DNA from 4 places in the Streptomyces uncialis genome. Region 3 is predicted to be linked to each of the others. Evidence: riboswitches for the same ligand, from Rfam matches in the RefSeq annotation. Region 3 holds a riboswitch; each other region holds the start of a gene.
The links. A riboswitch is a leader RNA that binds a small molecule or an ion and turns the genes downstream of it on or off. The one in region 3 is predicted to bind cyclic di-AMP.

Region 1: linked by a shared signal. The riboswitch ahead of OG711_RS06450 (M23 family metallopeptidase) and the one ahead of OG711_RS10345 (M23 family metallopeptidase) in region 3 are both predicted to bind cyclic di-AMP.
Region 2: linked by a shared signal. The riboswitch ahead of OG711_RS21105 (M23 family metallopeptidase) and the one ahead of OG711_RS10345 (M23 family metallopeptidase) in region 3 are both predicted to bind cyclic di-AMP.
Region 4: linked by a shared signal. The riboswitch ahead of OG711_RS16165 (transglycosylase family protein) and the one ahead of OG711_RS10345 (M23 family metallopeptidase) in region 3 are both predicted to bind cyclic di-AMP.

Annotation. Positions count from the first base shown of each region.
Region 1 is NZ_CP109583.1:1,619,981-1,624,185, forward strand. Features, by position in the region: gene OG711_RS06440 (STM4011 family radical SAM protein) at 1-392, shown strand, start outside; gene OG711_RS06445 (SGNH/GDSL hydrolase family protein) at 412-1,203, opposite strand; gene OG711_RS06450 (M23 family metallopeptidase) at 1,426-2,391, opposite strand; cyclic di-AMP (ydaO/yuaA leader) riboswitch at 2,394-2,514, opposite strand; gene OG711_RS06455 (tyrosine-protein phosphatase) at 2,972-3,769, shown strand.
Region 2 is NZ_CP109583.1:5,080,608-5,084,812, forward strand. Features, by position in the region: gene OG711_RS21100 (PP2C family protein-serine/threonine phosphatase) at 38-1,174, shown strand; cyclic di-AMP (ydaO/yuaA leader) riboswitch at 1,704-1,847, shown strand; gene OG711_RS21105 (M23 family metallopeptidase) at 1,859-2,971, shown strand; gene OG711_RS21110 (aldo/keto reductase) at 3,092-4,036, shown strand; gene OG711_RS21115 (PrsW family intramembrane metalloprotease) at 4,083-4,205, opposite strand, start outside.
Region 3 is NZ_CP109583.1:2,537,447-2,541,651, reverse strand. Features, by position in the region: gene OG711_RS10350 (M16 family metallopeptidase) at 1-1,081, shown strand, start outside; cyclic di-AMP (ydaO/yuaA leader) riboswitch at 1,478-1,641, shown strand; gene OG711_RS10345 (M23 family metallopeptidase) at 1,655-2,443, shown strand; gene OG711_RS10340 (GntR family transcriptional regulator) at 2,734-3,438, shown strand; gene OG711_RS10335 (HPr family phosphocarrier protein) at 3,704-3,985, opposite strand.
Region 4 is NZ_CP109583.1:3,925,875-3,930,079, forward strand. Features, by position in the region: gene eno (phosphopyruvate hydratase) at 1-173, opposite strand, end outside; gene OG711_RS16165 (transglycosylase family protein) at 1,592-2,347, opposite strand; cyclic di-AMP (ydaO/yuaA leader) riboswitch at 2,352-2,543, opposite strand; gene OG711_RS16170 (transglycosylase family protein) at 2,718-3,863, opposite strand; gene OG711_RS16175 (cytochrome P450 family protein) at 3,983-4,205, opposite strand, start outside.

The DNA.
Region 1 (4,205 bases), 920 kb from region 3:
GGCTGCGGGCGGAGCTGCCGGAGGAGGTGTATCTGTGGGTGAACGCCGCGGAGGGGCACACGTACTCCGACGAGGAGGCCGACCGGTGGACGGCGCTGGACCCGCTGTTCCCGTACAGCCGTCATCCGCATCGCAGCGCGGGGCTGCCGTGCCGTACCGGTGAGTCGGTGGTGTCGGTGGACGGTGACGGCACGGTCCGCCGCTGCCACTTCGTCCCGGCGGAGCTGGGCAATCTGTACGACGGCTCCTACCGTGCCGCGCTGGCGCCCCGGCCCTGCCCGCTGACGCTGTGCGACTGCCATATCGGGTACGTGCATCTGGAGACGCTGCCGCTGTACGACGTCTTCGCGGGCGGGGTCCTGGAGCGGATACCGGCCGGGCCGGGCGGCTGAGCCGGGCCGGGCGGCCGGGTCACAGGGGCAGCAGATCGGGGCGCTTGGCCTCCACATGATCGCCGGAGGACTCGCCCCGCAGCCGCCGCCCGATCCAGGGAACGAGGTACTCGCGCGCCCAGTGGATGTCGTCGCGGCGCACTTCGAGGGTGCCCCGGGGCGGCAGCGGGGGCCACGGCTGGTCGGGGTCGGCGGGGACCTCGACGCCGAGCACCTGACCGGCCCGCAGGGCGACCCGGGTGTGGCCCTCGGCCGAGAGATGCAGCCGGTCGCCGTCCCAGGCGCGGCGGTCCTGCACGGTCCGCAGCGACCACAGGTCGAGGACGGGGCATCCGTAACGGTCGGCGATGGCCCGGACATGACCGTTGTAGGTGGCGATCTTGCCGCGGAACCGCCTCAGTACGGGGATGTCACGGGTGTCGAAGCCGGTGGTCACCATCACGGTCGCCACGGTTCCGGTGAGGTCCGCGACGGCGCGCTCGAAGCGTTCGGCGACCTCGTCGGGGTCGGTGCCGGGCCGGATGATGTCGTTGCCCCCGGCGCAGAACGTCACGAGGTCGGGGGCGAGCCGCCGGGCGCGGGGGATCTGCTCCGCGACGATCTGGTCGAGGAGTCGGCCGCGTACGGCGAGGTTGGCGTACCGGAAGCCGTCCTCCGCCAGCCGGTCGGCGAGGAGGACCGCCAGCCGGTCGGCCCATCCCACGAACGCTCCGCCGGGGCCGGGGTCACCGACCCCTTCCGTGAAGCTGTCGCCGATGGCCGCGTAGGACCGGAGGGGGTGCGGTGGGGGGAAGGTCGACTGTGCGCTCACGTCGGCCCATCTTTCACGGCGGGCCGTGACCTACGCCACCGTAATAATGCGCTGAGGGGGGTTGACGGGACGTGAGAAAGGCCATGCCGCTGTTTTGCGCCGGGCAGGAATAGCGGGCGCCCCCGACGACAGCGCGCCGCTCACTGTGCGGTGGCACGCGAACGGGGCCGTATCCGCCGATACGGCCCCGTTCAGGGATGCGGCCGGTGGCCGCGGGAGTCGTCAGATGCCGACGCCCTTCGACCGCAGGTAGGACATCGGGTCGATGTCGGAGCCGTAGTCGGGCGAGGTACGGATCTCGAAGTGCAGGTGCGGCCCGGTGCTGTTGCCGGTGGAACCGGCGAGACCGATCTGGTGGCCGCCCGTGACCGACTGCCCGGCCGAGACGGTGAGCTGCGAGAGATGCGCGTACTGCGAGTACTTGCCGTCGGTGTGCTGGATGACGACCTGGTTGCCGTACGAACCGGCCCATCCGGCCGACACCACGGTGCCGGGGCCGACGGACTTCAGGGGCGTACCGGCGGGCACGCTGAAGTCGACACCGGTGTGGTAGCCGCTGGACCACATGCTGCCGGAGGCGCGGTACCCCGTGCCGACACCGGAGTCGACGGGCCGGGTCCAGCCCGAGTCGGCCTGCTCCGGGGCGGCGGCCTCGGCGGGGGCGGCCTTCGGGGCGGCGGCCTTCGGGGCGGCGGCCTCGGGCTCCGCGGCCTTCGGCTGCGCCTTGGGCGCGGCGGCCTTGGGCGCCTGCGCCTTCGGGGCCTGCGCCTTCGGGGCGGCCGGCTTCGGCGCGGGGGCCTCGGGCGCGGCAGCGGCCTTGGCGCCGATGGTGAGCTTCAGTCCGGGATGGATCAGGCCCGGGTCCGAGCCGACGGTGCCGCGGTTGTCGTCGTAGAGCCGCTGCCAGCCGCCCTGGACGGCCTGCTCGTCGGCGATCTTCGAGAGATGGTCACCGACCTTGACGGCGTACGTCCTGACCTCGGAGGTCTTGACGGCGGTCCGCTCGGCGGGGGCCTGTACGGCGTTCTGGGCGCCGGTCACGGCCGGGGCGGAGTGCGGGGTGGCCGCCTCGGCGCCGGTGGCGCCGATCAGCGGCAGGGCCAGGGCCGCGCCACCGGTTCCTGCGACGGCGATCGACCTGGCTATACGGGTGGACTTGGGACGGCGGTGCTTACCCTTCGCGGGCATGACGTTTTCCTCTCCGGCGCCTGCGAGGTGAGCTGTCGGGTTCGGGCTGGAGATGCCCGGCCGCGCTTTCACGCGGCTTCACCCCGAGCCGGTCCGGTTGCCCGGACACGGCGTACTACCTGTGGGTTCCCCGCTCCTGCCGGTGTCGGGTGACGTTGCGGACCCCGGACGGCGGCAGGACTAGGCGTCCGCCCGGATTGAGCGTGACGCTAGGCGAGCGGGCTCGCCGTGGACAACCAAGACCCCCGGGGCGACCGGCCATTCCTTGATCCAAGGCCGGATTCCCGGTCACCCTGCGTCGACCGCGGAGGTCAGCGGGAGGCTCAATTCCCGGACGGTGAAAGGGCGCCCGGGAGTCCTCGTCCGACACCCAACGTGACAATTATGATCCCGGTCACGGGTATCCGGACCAGGGCACTTTATTCCGGGGCCAGTTCAACTTAATGCCACTAAACAGACATAGAGCATCATCAACCCTTTATCACCACTTGGGGTCTGATCATCCGATGACTGGATGTCGTATCGTCGGAATCGCGCTCGTCGGCGGAGGTGCCGGCGGCGGACCGGGAGGAGCCCCCGCGTGACGCAGCAGATCCCGTCGACCGAGCCCGAACTGACCGGAGTCCGCAACTTCCGTGACGTGGGTGGCCTGCCGACCACGGACGGCAGGCGCGTCCGCCACGGGGTGCTGTACCGCAGCGGGCATCTCGCCCAGGCGACCGCGGAGGACAGCGACTACCTCGCCTCGCTGGGGCTGCACACCATCTTCGACTTCCGCGACTCCGCGGACCGGGGGCTCGACGGTCTCGATGTGGCACTGCCGGGCGTCCGCAACGTGAACGTACCGCTGAGCGATCCGGCCGACGGTACGGAGTTCTGGCAGATGGTCCGGCAGGGGGATCTCGCCCAGCTCCGCGAGCACCTCGCGGAGGGCCGCGCGGCGAACCGCATGGTCGAGGCGTATCGGACGATCATCGAGGAGCGGACCGCCGAGCACGGGCGGGTGCTGCGGTCGCTCGCGGACGGGAGCGTGCCCGCGCTCATGCACTGTGCCGCGGGCAAGGACCGCGCGGGGCTGTCCATAGCGGTGACGCTGCTGGCGCTCGGTGTCGAGCGGGACGCCATCGAGGCGGACTACCTCAAGTCGAACGCGGCGCACCGGCGGTACCGGGTGCGGCGCAGCGAGGCCGCGGTGGACGGGTACGCGCCGGAGGTCATGGAGCTGTTGCGCCCGCTTTTCGACGCGCGGGTCGAGTATCTGGCGGCGGGGTTCGACTCGATCGACCGGCGCTGGGGCAGCACCGAGGCCTACCTGTCCGACGGCCTCGGCCTCACCGCCCCGGACCGTGACCGCCTTCGCGACCGCTTCTTGGCGTAAGGGTCTGTCCGGCTGGACGCACTCCGTTCCTGTGCCGTCGCTCGTGGGTTTCGCGCAGTTCCCCGCGGGTCGCCTTCGCTTGCGCTTCCCAGGTCCGTCCGGCTGGACGCACTCCGTTCCTGTGCCGTCGCTCGTGGGTTTCGCGCAGTTCCCCGCGGGTCGCCTTCGCTTGCGCTTCCCAGGTCTGTCCGGCGTGGCGCACTTCGTTCCTGTGCCGTCGCTCGGTGGTTTTGCGCAGTTCCCCGCGCCCCTTTGGGGCGCGTTCTGCTTGTTCTTCGGGTCGGGGCCGGTCGGGATTCTCCGTCCTCGATCCGACACGCTCGGTAACACGTCCAGCGGAGCTACTGAAGAGCATCGGAGTCTGCGAGCAGAGATTCCCGCCCACCCCCTCCCGCAGCAGCGCGACTGCACGAGGAGGAGGGCGAACAGCAACATC
Region 2 (4,205 bases), 2.5 Mb from region 3:
GGTGGTGGACGGGCACGGAAGCGGCGGGAGACGGCGCGTGGGGCACGGAGGCGGGCCGACCGGTGACGGGCGTCCGGAACCGGGCGGCCCGCTGTCCGGCCGTCATCGCCGTACCCGCCGCGCCCGGAGTTTCAGCAGGGTGCTGCCCTGGCTGCTGATCGTGGCGGGCGTGGTCTACGACGAGCTGACCCCCGTCCGCTACACCGCCGCCCCGCTCTTCGCCGCCGCCCCGCTCGCCGCCGCGCCCTTCTACGGCCGCCGCGGCACCCTGCTGACCGGGGCCGCGGCCTGTCTCGCCGCGTTCGGGATGCGCGCGGAGGACGGGGTCGCCCGGAGCGAGTCGCTCACCGACATCGCGACGATCGTCACCGTCTCCGCGCTCGCCCTCGCCATCAACCGGCTCTCCCGCCGCAGCGACGCCAAGCTCGCGACCGCCCGGGAGATCGCCGAGGCCGCCCAGCGCGCCGTCCTCCCGGAGCCCGCCGACCGGATCGGCGGGCTCGACATCGCCGCCCACTACGAGGCCGCGCAGGCCGGCGCGGCGATCGGGGGAGACCTGTACGCCGTCCAGGACACGCCGTACGGAGTGCGGCTGGTGCTCGGTGACGTACGGGGCAAGGGGATGGGCGCGGTCGCCGCGGTCGCCGTCCTCATCGGGGCCTTCCGTGAGGCGGCCGAGCAGGAGAGCACCCTGGAGGCGGTCGCCCAGCGGCTGGAGCGGGCGCTCGCCAGGGAGGGGCTGCGGCGCCGGGGCGTGGACGACGAGGAGGGGTTCACCACCGCCGTCCTCGCCGAACTCCCGCACGGCGAGGAGCTGCTGCGGACCCTCAACCGCGGACATCCGCCGCCCCTGCTGCTCGCCCCGGACGGGGGACTCACCGTCCTCGAACCGGGCCGCTTCGCCCTTCCGCTCGGGATGGCCGACCTCGGGAGCTGGCCCGACGAGACCGACGAGACGGGCTTCCCGGCGGGCTCGACGCTGTTCGTCCACAGCGACGGACTGTCCGAGGCCCGCGACCGGCACGGCGTGTTCTTCGACCCGGCGGCATGGCTGCGCGGTCGGACCTTCGGCGGACCCGACGCCCTGCTCACCGCCGTCACCGCCGGGGTCGTCACCCACACGGGCGATGGCACCAGCGACGACATGGCCCTGCTGGCCGTCCGCAGGCCCTGACGGACCCTCCAGGGGACTTCAAAGGCCCCCGGAACTCTCCAGGGGACTCCAAAGGCCCCCCCGGAACTCTCCAGGACGCGGGATCGCGTACGAGAACGTGCGGAGCGGTCGGATCGGGTGCGGTCGCGCGGGGGTGCGTGGTGCGGGGTGCGTGCTGCGTGGTGCGTAGTGCGGGGTGCGCGGCCGGCCGGGCGGGGGGCGGAGGGGCCGGGCGCGGGCCCGTCCATCGGCGGGGGCGGCCTCGCGCGCCGTCCCGCCCCCGCCCCTGCGTCACCCCGCCCGCGCGCCCCCTCACACGCCGTAGCCGCCCCCTCCCGTTCGTATAACAACTGAGCAACCATCAATGTGACGTCGGCATGAAAGGGAATACCGACATGCCGTCAACTCGCCCCGTTCCGCCCGCCCGTGTCCCGATAAGTCCTGGCCAACGGCGTTAACGATCAGTCGGAAGCGCTTGGAATCCGGCCCCCAGGTCTATTAACGTTCGATAACGCAGCGCGGTCGTCCCAGCCGTCACAAGAGACGGCTCCGCGCGCACGCGCCGAATTCCGCAAGGGAACCGGGGAACCATTCCTTGGGGTGAATCGGACATCCTTCATGTGAAGGACGTCCGTAGGAGACCTTCCTGCTCCGAACCCGTCAGCTAACCCGGTAGGCGAGAAGGAAGGAAAGGAGTACGCCTCAGTGGCGTCAAACCGGCCTGCCCCCGAACCTCTCTACGCGCCTAAACCGACGGTGGACGGGCCTCACGCTTCCTCCCACGGGCAGGTGTTCGGCCCCGCGGTCACCGACGACGAGGTCCGGGAGGTCTGGAACCCGACCGCCGAGACCGTCCGGCCGGTCCGCGGCAGGCACCGCGTGGCCAAGCAGCGCGGCGGACTCGCCCGCAGCTCCACGGTCCTCGGTGTCGGCGTCATCGCCGCCGTCGGCGCGGGCGGCATCGCCACCGCGCAGGGCGGCAAGCCCCCGATCAAGATATCGATGCCGGACCTCGGCTCGATGATGTCCGGCGACGAGAAGCCCGAGGAGCCCGGCACCGGCCCCGCGCAGCAGGCCGCCGCCCCCCTCACCAGCGCGGGCGTCACCGGCGCCGACGCCGCCGAGGGCACCACCGACGCGGGCGAGGTACTGCGCGCCCGCATCCTCCAGCAGGCCGAGCAGCAGCAGGACCAGGCCGACACCGCCGCCCGCGCCGCCGCCGAGAAGAAGGCCGCCGACCAGGCGGCCCAGGACGCGGCCGCCGCCGAGGCGGAGCTGAAGGCCAAGGCCAAGGCGGAAGCCGAGGCCAAGGCCAAGAAGGCCGAGGAGAAGGCGAAGGCCGAGGCGGAGGCCAAGCGGCTGAAGGAAGAGGCCGAGGCCAGGGCCAAGGCCGAGAAGGAGCGCCTCGAACAGCTCGCGCGCAGCTTCTCCCTCCCCCTCGCCTCGTTCACGCTGACGTCGACGTACGGCCAGTCCGGCGCCATGTGGTCGTCCGGCTCGCACACCGGCCTCGACTTCGCCGCCCCGACCGGCACCCCGCTCAAGGCCATCCACAGCGGCACCATCACCGAGGCCGGCTGGTCCGGCTCGTACGGCTACCTCACCGTGCTGACCCTCGACGACGGCACCGAGCTCCGGTACGCCCACCAGTCGTCGATCGGTGTGAGCGTCGGTCAGAAGGTCTCCACCGGCGAGATCATCGGCCGCGTCGGCGCCACCGGCAACGTCACCGGCGCCCACCTGCACCTTGAGGTCAAGCTGGGCAGCGGCAGCGTCGACCCCGCCGCGTACCTCCGCGGCAAGGGCCTGTCGATCTAGGCGTCAACCCGCCCCCCACCGCTGGAACGCCGGCGGTCCTGACGATCACCCCCCGACGTCAGGGCCGCCGGTTCCCGTTCGCGGACGGATTCCGGCCCCTCGACGGTGTTGAGTAGGACCATGACTTCCTTGCGCCCTCTCGGCTCCTCCGGGCTCGACGTATTCCCGCTCGGACTCGGCGGCAACGTCTTCGGCTGGACGGCGGACCGGTCCGACACCTTCGCCGTCCTCGACGCCTACGCCGCCGCAGGCGGCAACTTCCTCGACACCGCCGATGTCTACTCCGCCTGGGTGGACGGTCATCAGGGCGGTGAGTCCGAGACGCTGATCGGCCAGTGGCTCGCCGCGCGCGGCAACCGCTCCGACATCGTCGTCGCCACGAAGGCCGGCTCGCACCCCGACTTCAAGGGGCTGTCCGCCGCCACCGTCAAACGCGCCGCCGACGCGTCGCTGAAGCGGCTGGACACCGACCACATCGACCTCTACTACACGCACTTCGACGATCCGACGGTCCCCGTGGAGGAGATCGTCACCGCGCTCGACGAACTGGTGCGCGCGGGCAAGGTCCGGGCCGTCGGCGCGTCCAACCTGACTGCCGAACGGCTCCAGGAGTCACTCGACTTCGCCGACCGCGAGGGCCTGACCCGGTACTCCGTGCTGCAACCGGAGTACAACCTGGTCTCCCGTGACACCTACGAGGGCCGCCTCCAGGCGGTCGCCTCCCGCTCCGGTATCGCGGCCGTCCCGTACTTCGCGCTCGCCTCGGGGTTCCTCACCGGCAAGTACCGGCCCGGTGCCACCGTGGGCAGCGCCCGTTCCGGTTCGGCCGCAGCCCATCTGGGGACCGAGCGCGGTCAGCGCGTCCTCGCCGCCCTCGACACGGTCGCGGCGGACCGGGGCGCCGAGGTCGCCACGGTCGCCCTCGCCTGGCTGGCCGCCCGCCCGACGGTCGCCGCCCCGCTCGCCAGCGCCCGCAACCCGGAACAGCTCCCCGCGCTGCTCGCCATGGCCGACCTGGAGCTCACCCCCGAGGACCTCACCCTCCTGACGGAGGCTTCCGCCTGACGGCGCGTACACCGATCCGGCTGTCGTCGGTCGTCGTGAGCCGCCCTCAGCCGTCGTTCCGGCCCGGGGCCGCGTACGGGTTGTACGGGGCCGGGGTGCCGGAGCCGTACGGGCCGCCCTGGCCGGGCACGGGACCGGTGCCCGGCTGGACCGGCGGGTAGCCGTACCC
Region 3 (4,205 bases):
CGACCATCCCTGTGTGCGGGTCTCCCTCGAAGTGCCCGTCTCCCGGCTGCCGAAGGCCCTCGGGCTGCTCGCGGACGCCCTGCGCGCGCCCGCCTTCGCGGACAGCGAGGTCGAGCGCCTGGTCCGCAACCGCCTGGACGAGATCCCGCACGAGTCGGCCAACCCGGCCCGCCGCGCGGCGAAGGAGCTGTACAAGCGGCTCTTCCCGGCCGAGGTACGGATGTCCCGGCCGCGGCAGGGCACCGAGGAGACCGTCTCGGCGATCGACTCGGCGGCCGTCCGCGCGTTCTACGAGCGGCATGTGCGGCCCGCCACCGCGACGGCCGTCATCGTCGGGGACTTCACCGGTGTCGACGTGGACGAGGTCCTCACGGACACCCTCGGCGCCTGGACGGGCGGTCAGGCCGAGCCCCGGCCCGTGCCCCCGGTGTCCGCCGACGACACCGGGCGGGTCTTCATCGTGGACCGTCCCGGAGCGGTCCAGACCCAGGTCCTCATCGGCCGGGTCGGCGCCGACCGGCACGACCGTGTGTGGCCCGCGCAGGTCCTCGGCACGTACTGCCTGGGCGGCACCCTCACCTCGCGGCTGGACCGGGTCCTGCGTGAGGAGAAGGGCTACACCTACGGGGTGCGGGCCTTCGCGCAGGTGCTGCGGTCGACGGCGGACGGATCGGGCGCGGCGATGCTCGGCATCTCCGGTTCCGTCGACACGGGCTCCACCGGCCCGGCGCTCGACGACCTCTGGAAGGTCCTGCGCACCCTCGCGCGGGAGGGCCTGACGGACCCCGAGCGGGATGTCGCCGTGCAGAACCTCGTCGGGGTCGCCCCGCTCAAGTACGAGACGGCCGCGGCCGTCGCGGCCACCCTCGCCGACCAGGTCGAGCAGGAGCTCCCGGACGACTTCCAGGCGCAGCTCTACCAGCGGCTCGCCGCGACCGGCACCGTGGAGGCCACCGCGGCCGTCGTGAACGCCTTCCCGGTGGACCGTCTGGTGACCGTCCTCGTCGGGGACGCGGCGCAGATCGAGGAGCCCGTGAAGGCCCTCGGCCTCGGTGAAGTGACCGTGGTCGGCGGCCAGTAGTCCGCCCGCTTTCCGTGTCACCCCGGCCCCCGGCCGGTCGGACCGTCCGACCGGCCGGGGGCCGTCGTACCCCGCCGTGAGCCGCCCCACGGACACGCGTGGGGGCCGTCGCCGGGATCCAGGTCCGCCACCTCCGACCGCCGCCCCCACGGGCGTGTGTGGGGGCGGTGCCGCGTTCCCGCGCGCCCTGGCGCCGCCTCATCCGCCGTCAGGAACCGGCCACCGCGCCCCGGTCCGGCGCGTCCGGCAACGACTCCTTTGTCCTGAAACCGGTGCGCTGCCCCGTCCCGGGTGTGGCGTGCGCTACAAAATCGATGATTCGTTTGTCGATCGAAAGATCCTCCCCTTAGCGTCGGTCCGGCTGTTCGTCGTGCAGTACGCCGCACCCGCGGCAGCGGGCAGTCATCGCCGAGTCCCCGTACGGCGCGAGCCAGGGGAGCCGGGGACCCAACCGTCCCTGGGGTGAATCGGACGCCCGTCGCCTCGCGCGGAGGGGGCCCGTAGGAGACCTTCCTGCTCCGAACCCGTCAGCTAACCCGGTAGGCGAGAAGGAAGGAAAGGACCACCCACTCCATGGCGTTCACCCGCGCCACCGGGAAGCACCGCCGTCCGAGCAGAATGTCGCGGACCACCGCGAACGTCGCCGGCGTCGCCACCCTCACCACCACCGGTGTCATCGGTACCCTCGCCTCCCCCGCGCTCGCCGCGGAGGACACCTCGCTTGAGGACACGGGCCTCACCAAGACCATCTCCATCGGCGACGCGGTCGCGGGCGAGATCGACGCCCAGGCCACCGCCCAGCAGATCGCGGCCCAGGAGAGCGCCGCCAAGGAGCACGCCGAGGCGGAGGCCAAGCAGCGCGCCGCCGAGCAGAAGCGCCAGGCGGAGGCCGACGCCAAGAAGGAGCGCGAGGCACGGGAGCGCGCCGCGCGCGAGGCCGAGCGCAAGCGACTGAACACCTTCGTCAGTCCGATCGCCGGCAGCCATGTGTCCACGTCCTACGGCGCGGGCGGCGCCGTCTGGTCCTCGGGCACCCACACCGGTATCGACTTCCACGCCGAGACCGGCACCGTCGTGCAGTCCGTCGGCTACGGCACCGTCGTGGAGGCGGGCTGGGGTGGCGCGTACGGCAACAACGTCGTCATCAAGATGCACGACGGCACGTACACCCAGTACGCGCATCTGCTCTCCGTCGCCGTACAGGCCGGCCAGGCCGTCACCACGGGTCAGCAGATAGGCATCTCCGGCGCCACCGGCAACGTCACCGGGTCGCACCTCCACTTCGAGGCCCGCGCCACCGCCGACTACGGCTCCGACCTCGACCCGCTCGCCTATCTGCGCGGACACGGCGTCAACCTCTGAGCGCGCCGCCCGGCCCCCGGGGCGCGTCCGGCGGACCCGCCCCGAGGACCGGCGCACACCCCCCACGCGCGCGCACGTGACGGACGAGGGCACAGGGACGACCTCCCGTCGCGCACCCCCCGAAAGCCCCGGCTCCACGCCGGGGCTTTTCGCTGTCCCGTACCGCTTCGGTTGTCCAAAAACATCATCGGAATACCGTGCGCCGTCGGAAATCGCCGCGCGCTGCAATAGAGTCTCCGGATCAGCGGCGATCGACCGCGACTCGCGGTGATTCAGGCGGAGGTCCGGTCATGCGTATTCCCGCGCACTCGGTATGCACGGCCATCCGGGACGACATCATCAGCGGCGCGCTGGAACGCGGCAGCAGACTCACCGAGGAGGTCCTCGCCCGCCGCTACGGTGTCTCCCGCGTCCCGGTGCGCGAGGCGCTGCGCACCCTGGAGGCGGAGGGGTTCGTGGTGGCGCGGCGCCACGCGGGTGCCTGCGTCGCCGAACCGACCGTCCAGGAGGCCGCGGACCTGCTGGACGCCCGCGCGCTCCTGGAGCCGCTGGGGGCCGCCCGCGCGGCCCAGCGCCGGACCGACGCGCATCTGAAGGTGCTGCGCGGACTCGTGAAGCTCGGCCAGGACCGGGCCAGAAGCGGGACCAGCGACGATCTGCGGGCCCTGGACGGCTGGTTCCACGAGACCCTCGCCCAGGCCTCCGCCAGCCATCCCCTGACCTCGCTGCTCACCCAGCTGCGGCACAAGATCGCCTGGATGTACGTGGTCGAGCCCGCCGCGTACCCCGCCGAGACCTGGACGGAGCACGGCGCGATCGTCGACGCGGTGGCCCGTGGTGACGCCGAGCGGGCCCGCGCGCTGATGGCCGCGCACACCGAACGCGCCGCCTCCGCGTACCACCGGCGGGTCCCGGGCCGCCCGGAGCCCCGCAACCGCTCCCGGCTGTCGCCGCATCCGCAACATCCCGTACACACAACAGGCGGCCTTCGGTAACAAAGCGGCCTTATACAGGGAAGCGCAATTCCGGAAGCGGTATTCACATGGACCGTGAGAATGCGAATCCGGTCCGACGGTGCGGAATCGCCGTGCCCATTTCCGGTGAATTCCTGATGGTGCGATCGGTGTCGGTATTTTTTGTGGCGCGGTTATGGACGCGTGCCGGCGGGGCTGGGGCGGCAGCAGGGCGACGAAAAGGGCGATGCCCGCTGTCGCGGACATCGCCCTGTGCTCACCGTGACCGGGGTCGCACGCTCCCGGTTCAGACGGTCTCGGGGAGCTCGTCCAGACCCTCGGCGACCAGCTTCGCGAGCCGGTCCAGCGCCGCGTCCGCGCCGTCCGCGCCGGATGTCAGGACGACCTCCTCGCCGCCCTGGGCGCCGAGGCCGAGCACCGCGAGCATGGAGGCGGCGTTCACCGGGTCGCCGTCGCCCTTGGCGATCGTCACCGGGACGCCGGCAGCGGAGGCCGCACGGACGAAGATGGAGGCGGGACGGGCGTGGAGACCCTCGGCCCAGCCGACGTTGACGCGGCGCTCAGCCATGTGATGCCCTTCGGGTGCTCAAGGTTGCGATTCGCTGTGCATGGTTGTCTAGACCAGTGTCCCACAGCGGGGTACGCCGACCCCGGGCCGACCGGGCCGCGTGTCCGTGTCCGCTTCACCTGAGGGGCCACCCCCGGGCCGCGCCCGCCTCACCTGCGGGGCCCCTCCCGGGCCGCGTCGCCCCCCGGCCGGGAGATCCACGCCGGACCCCCTCCGCTCC
Region 4 (4,205 bases), 1.4 Mb from region 3:
CGGTTGGGGTCGCCGTCACGCAGCTCCAGGGCCTCGAAGGCGCCCGTGGACGCACCGGACGGGACGGCGGCCCGGCCGGTGCTGCCGTCATCGAGGCCCACCTCGACCTCGACCGTGGGGTTGCCTCGGGAGTCCAGGATTTCCCGGGCTACGACGACGTCGATGGACGGCACGAGCATCTCCTTCTGGGATGTGACGCGGGTACGCGGGGCCGGTGGTCCCGCCGCACCTGAGCCTAACGGCCTGCGGGGCGTCGGCCACTCAGCGGGCCGCCCTGTGGACAAACGGAAACCAAATTGTTCCGTGATCAAACAAATGGGGGGACGGAGGATCATCCGAGCGGGTCGCCTTCGCTTGCGCTTCCGAGGATTTCCTGTGCTGGGCGTACTTGTTCCCGTGCGGGTACGTCCGGGGGTGCGCGGTTCCCTGCGGGTCGCCTTCGCTCGCGCTTGCGAGGTCTGCCCGGGTGGGCGCACTTGTTCCCGTGCGGGCCGCCCGTGGGTGCGCAGTTCCCCGCGCCCCTGGGTGCTGCCCCCTTGCGGTCGCTCTTCGGGTGCGGGTCCGCCCTCGTCTTTGCGCAGTTCCCCGCGGGTCGCCTTCGCTCGCGCTTGCGAGGTCTGTCCGGGTGGGCGCACTTGTTCCCGTGCGGGCCGCCCGTGGGTGCGCAGTTCCCCGCGCCCCTGGATGGTGCCCCCTTGCGGTCGCTCTTCGGGTGCGGGTCCGCCCTCGTCTTTTGCGCGGTTCCCTGCGGGTCGCCTTCGCTCGCGCTTGTGAGGTCTGTCCGGGTGGGCGCACTTGTTCCTGTGCGGGCCGTCCGGGGGTGCGCAGTTCCCCGCGCCCCTGGGTGGTGCCCCCTTGCGGTCGCTCTTCGGGTGCGGGTCCGCCCTCGTCTTTGCGCAGTTCCCCGCGGGTCGCCTTCGCTCGCGCTTGCGAGGTCTGTCCGGGTGGGCGCACTTGTTCCCGTGCGGGCCGCCCGGGGGTGCGCAGTTCCCCGCGCCCCTGGGTGCTGCCCCCTTGCGGTCGCTCTTCGGGTGCGGGTCCGCCCTCGTCTTTTGCGCAGTTCCCCGCGCCCCTGGGTTTCTTGTGCTGGGCGTACTTTTCCCGCACAGGTCGTTCGTGGGTGCGCAGTTCCCCGCGCCCCTTTGGGGGCGCCCAGTTGGGGCCGGCGATCAGGGTGCGGGCTGTCAGCGACCGGGGCCGGGGTTCAAACCACCCTCCTCGCGGACTCGCTCGGCTACGGGAGGGGGTGGGCGGGAATCTCTGCTCGCAGACTCCGATGCTCTTCAGTCCGGCAAGGACACGTCGTACCGAGCGTGTCGGATCGAGGACGGAGAATCCCGACCGGCACCGACCCGAAGAACCGACCGGACGCGCCCCCAAGGGGCGCGGGGAACTGCGCGAAACCCACGGACGACGGCACAGGAACGAAGTGCGCCCAGCCGGACAGACCTCGGGCCCGGCCAGCGGGGGGGGGAGCTCCGGAAAGGGGGCCGCCCCGACGCGGGCGGGTGCGTCGGGGCGGGCTTCCCGGCCGGGGCGGGGTGCGGCCCGGCCGGGTGGGGGATGGTTCAGGGAACCGGGGGTCCTGGGATCAGGACAGGTGGAGCTGCTGACCGGGGAAGATGAAGTCCGCGTCGTCGACGATGTCGTCGTTCAGCTCGAACAGCTTCTGCCAGCCACCCTTGACACCCTCGGCGTCGGCGATCGCGCTCAGCGTGTCACCGGTCTTGACCTTGTACTCGCCGTCGCCCTTCTCGACCTTCTTGCCGGTCGGGGTCTCGATCTTCTCGGCGGGCGCGGCGGGCTTCGGCGCCTGGCTCGGCGCGGCGGCCGGAGCGCGGTCCTGCGAACGCGAGGCGCGCTGCTCGGTCTCCTGCTGCGGCTGCGGCGCGGGAGCGCTCTGCTGCGGCTGCTGCTGGGGCTGGGTCTGCTGCGGCTGCGGCTTCGGCTGCTCGGCGGCGCCGCCACCGTACGCGGCACCGGACAGGCCGACACCACAGCTCGGCCAGGCACCCTTGCCCTGACCGGCGAGGACCTTCTCGGCGATCTCGATCTGCTGGGACTTGGTGGCCTGGTTGGCGGTGGCCGCGTACGCGGTGCCGCCGAAGGCCGCCCAGGTGGAGGCGGAGAACTGGAGGCCGCCGTAGTAACCGTTGCCGGTGTTGATCGACCAGTTGCCGCCGGACTCGCACTGGGCGACGGTGTCCCACTCGGACGCGGTGGCGGCGGAAGCGGTGCCCGCGGCCATCAGCGGGGCGGCGACGGCCGCGCCGGTCACACCGGCGAGGGCGACGATACGGGTGGCCTTGCTGGGCTTGCGGTGCTTGCCCTTGCCGGAAAGCAGCATGAAGTCATCCCCTCACCGACGCCTACGAGGTGAGCTGTCGGGTTCGGGCCGAATGAGTTGCCCGGCCGCGCGTCTGGCGCGCGGCTCCACCCCTAGCCGGTCGGCTTCCGTGTCCCGCAGTCCTGTCGACTCCGTGAACGGTCGCGCCCGGCGCTTACCTTGGGTCCCCCGCTCCTGCCTACGGCGCTTTACGCGTCGAGTGTTCCCGAGCCTCCGTCGGCAGGATTCGGCGTGACGGCGATCGGTGCCCGCAGTGGCGAGCGGTCCTGACCGTACGCATGGGCGCGGCCGGAATTCAAAGCTCACCCCGGCCGGTGAGACTCATGTCTCACTTCCGCCCCATGCGCCAAAAGCGGACATTCAGTGCGAACTACAGCTTCTTCTTGGCTGTTTCGGGCACCAGATCAAGGCTCTGGCCAGGCAGGATCAGGTCGGGGTCGGTCCCGACGGTCCCCTTGTTGCCGTCATAGAGGGCGCTCCAACCACCCTCGACACCCTGGGAGTCGGCGATGTCCCACAGGTTGTCGCCCGACTGCACCGTGTACGACTTGTCCAGTTCGTCACGGGTTGTCCCGCCGCGTGAGGCATGTCGTCCGGCCGGGTCACCGGCACGGGAGTCGACGGCCTCCTCGGTCGCCGGGCCGCCGCGGTGGCGGCCCGCGCCGGTGTCCTCACCCGTGGCCGGGTCGGCGGTCGCGCTCGGCGAAGCACCGTCCGTCGACTCCGACTTGGGGGACTCGTCCGGCGAGGTCTCGGCACCGGTCGGCGCGGTCGTCCCGTCGGTGCTGCCCGTACCGCCCGTGCTCTTGCCGGCCTCCGGCTCGTCCGTGGCCGTGGCCGTGGCGTCGCCCGCCCCGGTCGTCGGGGCGGCGGACGGGGACGCGTCCGTAGCCGCCTCCGTGGCCGTACCGGTCTTCGCGGCGCGCTCCTTGTCGCGGGCGTCGCCCTTGGCGCCGAGCCCGCGGGGCGTCGTGTTCGTGGCGGAGCCCGACGTGTCGGACGACTGACTCGGCGAAGGCGATGTCCCCTTCTTCCCGGACGTACCGGACGAAGGGGCCGGGGTGGCGGCCTTGCCGTCCGAACCGCCGGGCTTCGCCGCGGCGGACGGCAGGACACCCGGGTCGACGTCCGCGGGCGGGGCGTCCTTGGTGAGGCCGACGGAGACACCGCAGCCGGGCCAGGCACCGGGACCCTGTGCGGCGAGGACCCGCTCCCCGACGGTGATCTGCTGGGAGCGGCTGGCCTGGTCCGGCCCGGTGGCGTAGGCGAGCCCGCCGTACTCCGTCCAGGTCTCCTGGGACAGCTGGAGCCCGCCGTAGAAGCCGTTGCCGTCGTCGGCGCTCCAGGCGCCGCCGCTCTCGCACTCGGCGAGCCGGTCCCAGGTTCCCGCCTCAGCGGCGGTGGCACCGGTCGCGCCGAGCAGTGGAATGGCGATCGCCGAGCCGGTGACCCCGGCTGCGACGACCAGAGCGGGTGCCTGACGAGGGCGACGGTGACGACCGTTCCCGGAGCGCATACGGGGGCCTTTCGTGGGACGTCAGGGGCAACGCGGCGGGTGGGGACCGCCGGGTCGACGTGAACGTAGCGGCTCTCGAACGTTTGTCACAAGTCGATGCAGCGCAGATCACGTGGAAGTCACGGAGCTGACATACCGTCAACAGCTGCGTTCCGGACAACCGGTGAGAAGCTGACGGGCAGGGTCCGCAGGCCCCGCATGATGAGCCCGCCGCGCCATCTCAACTCCTCGGGCGCCGCCGCGAGTTCGAGGTCCGGAAGCCGTGTCAGCAGGGCCGCCAGCGCGATCTGTCCCTCCATCCGGGCGAGGGGCGCGCCCAGGCAGTAGTGGATGCCGTGGCCG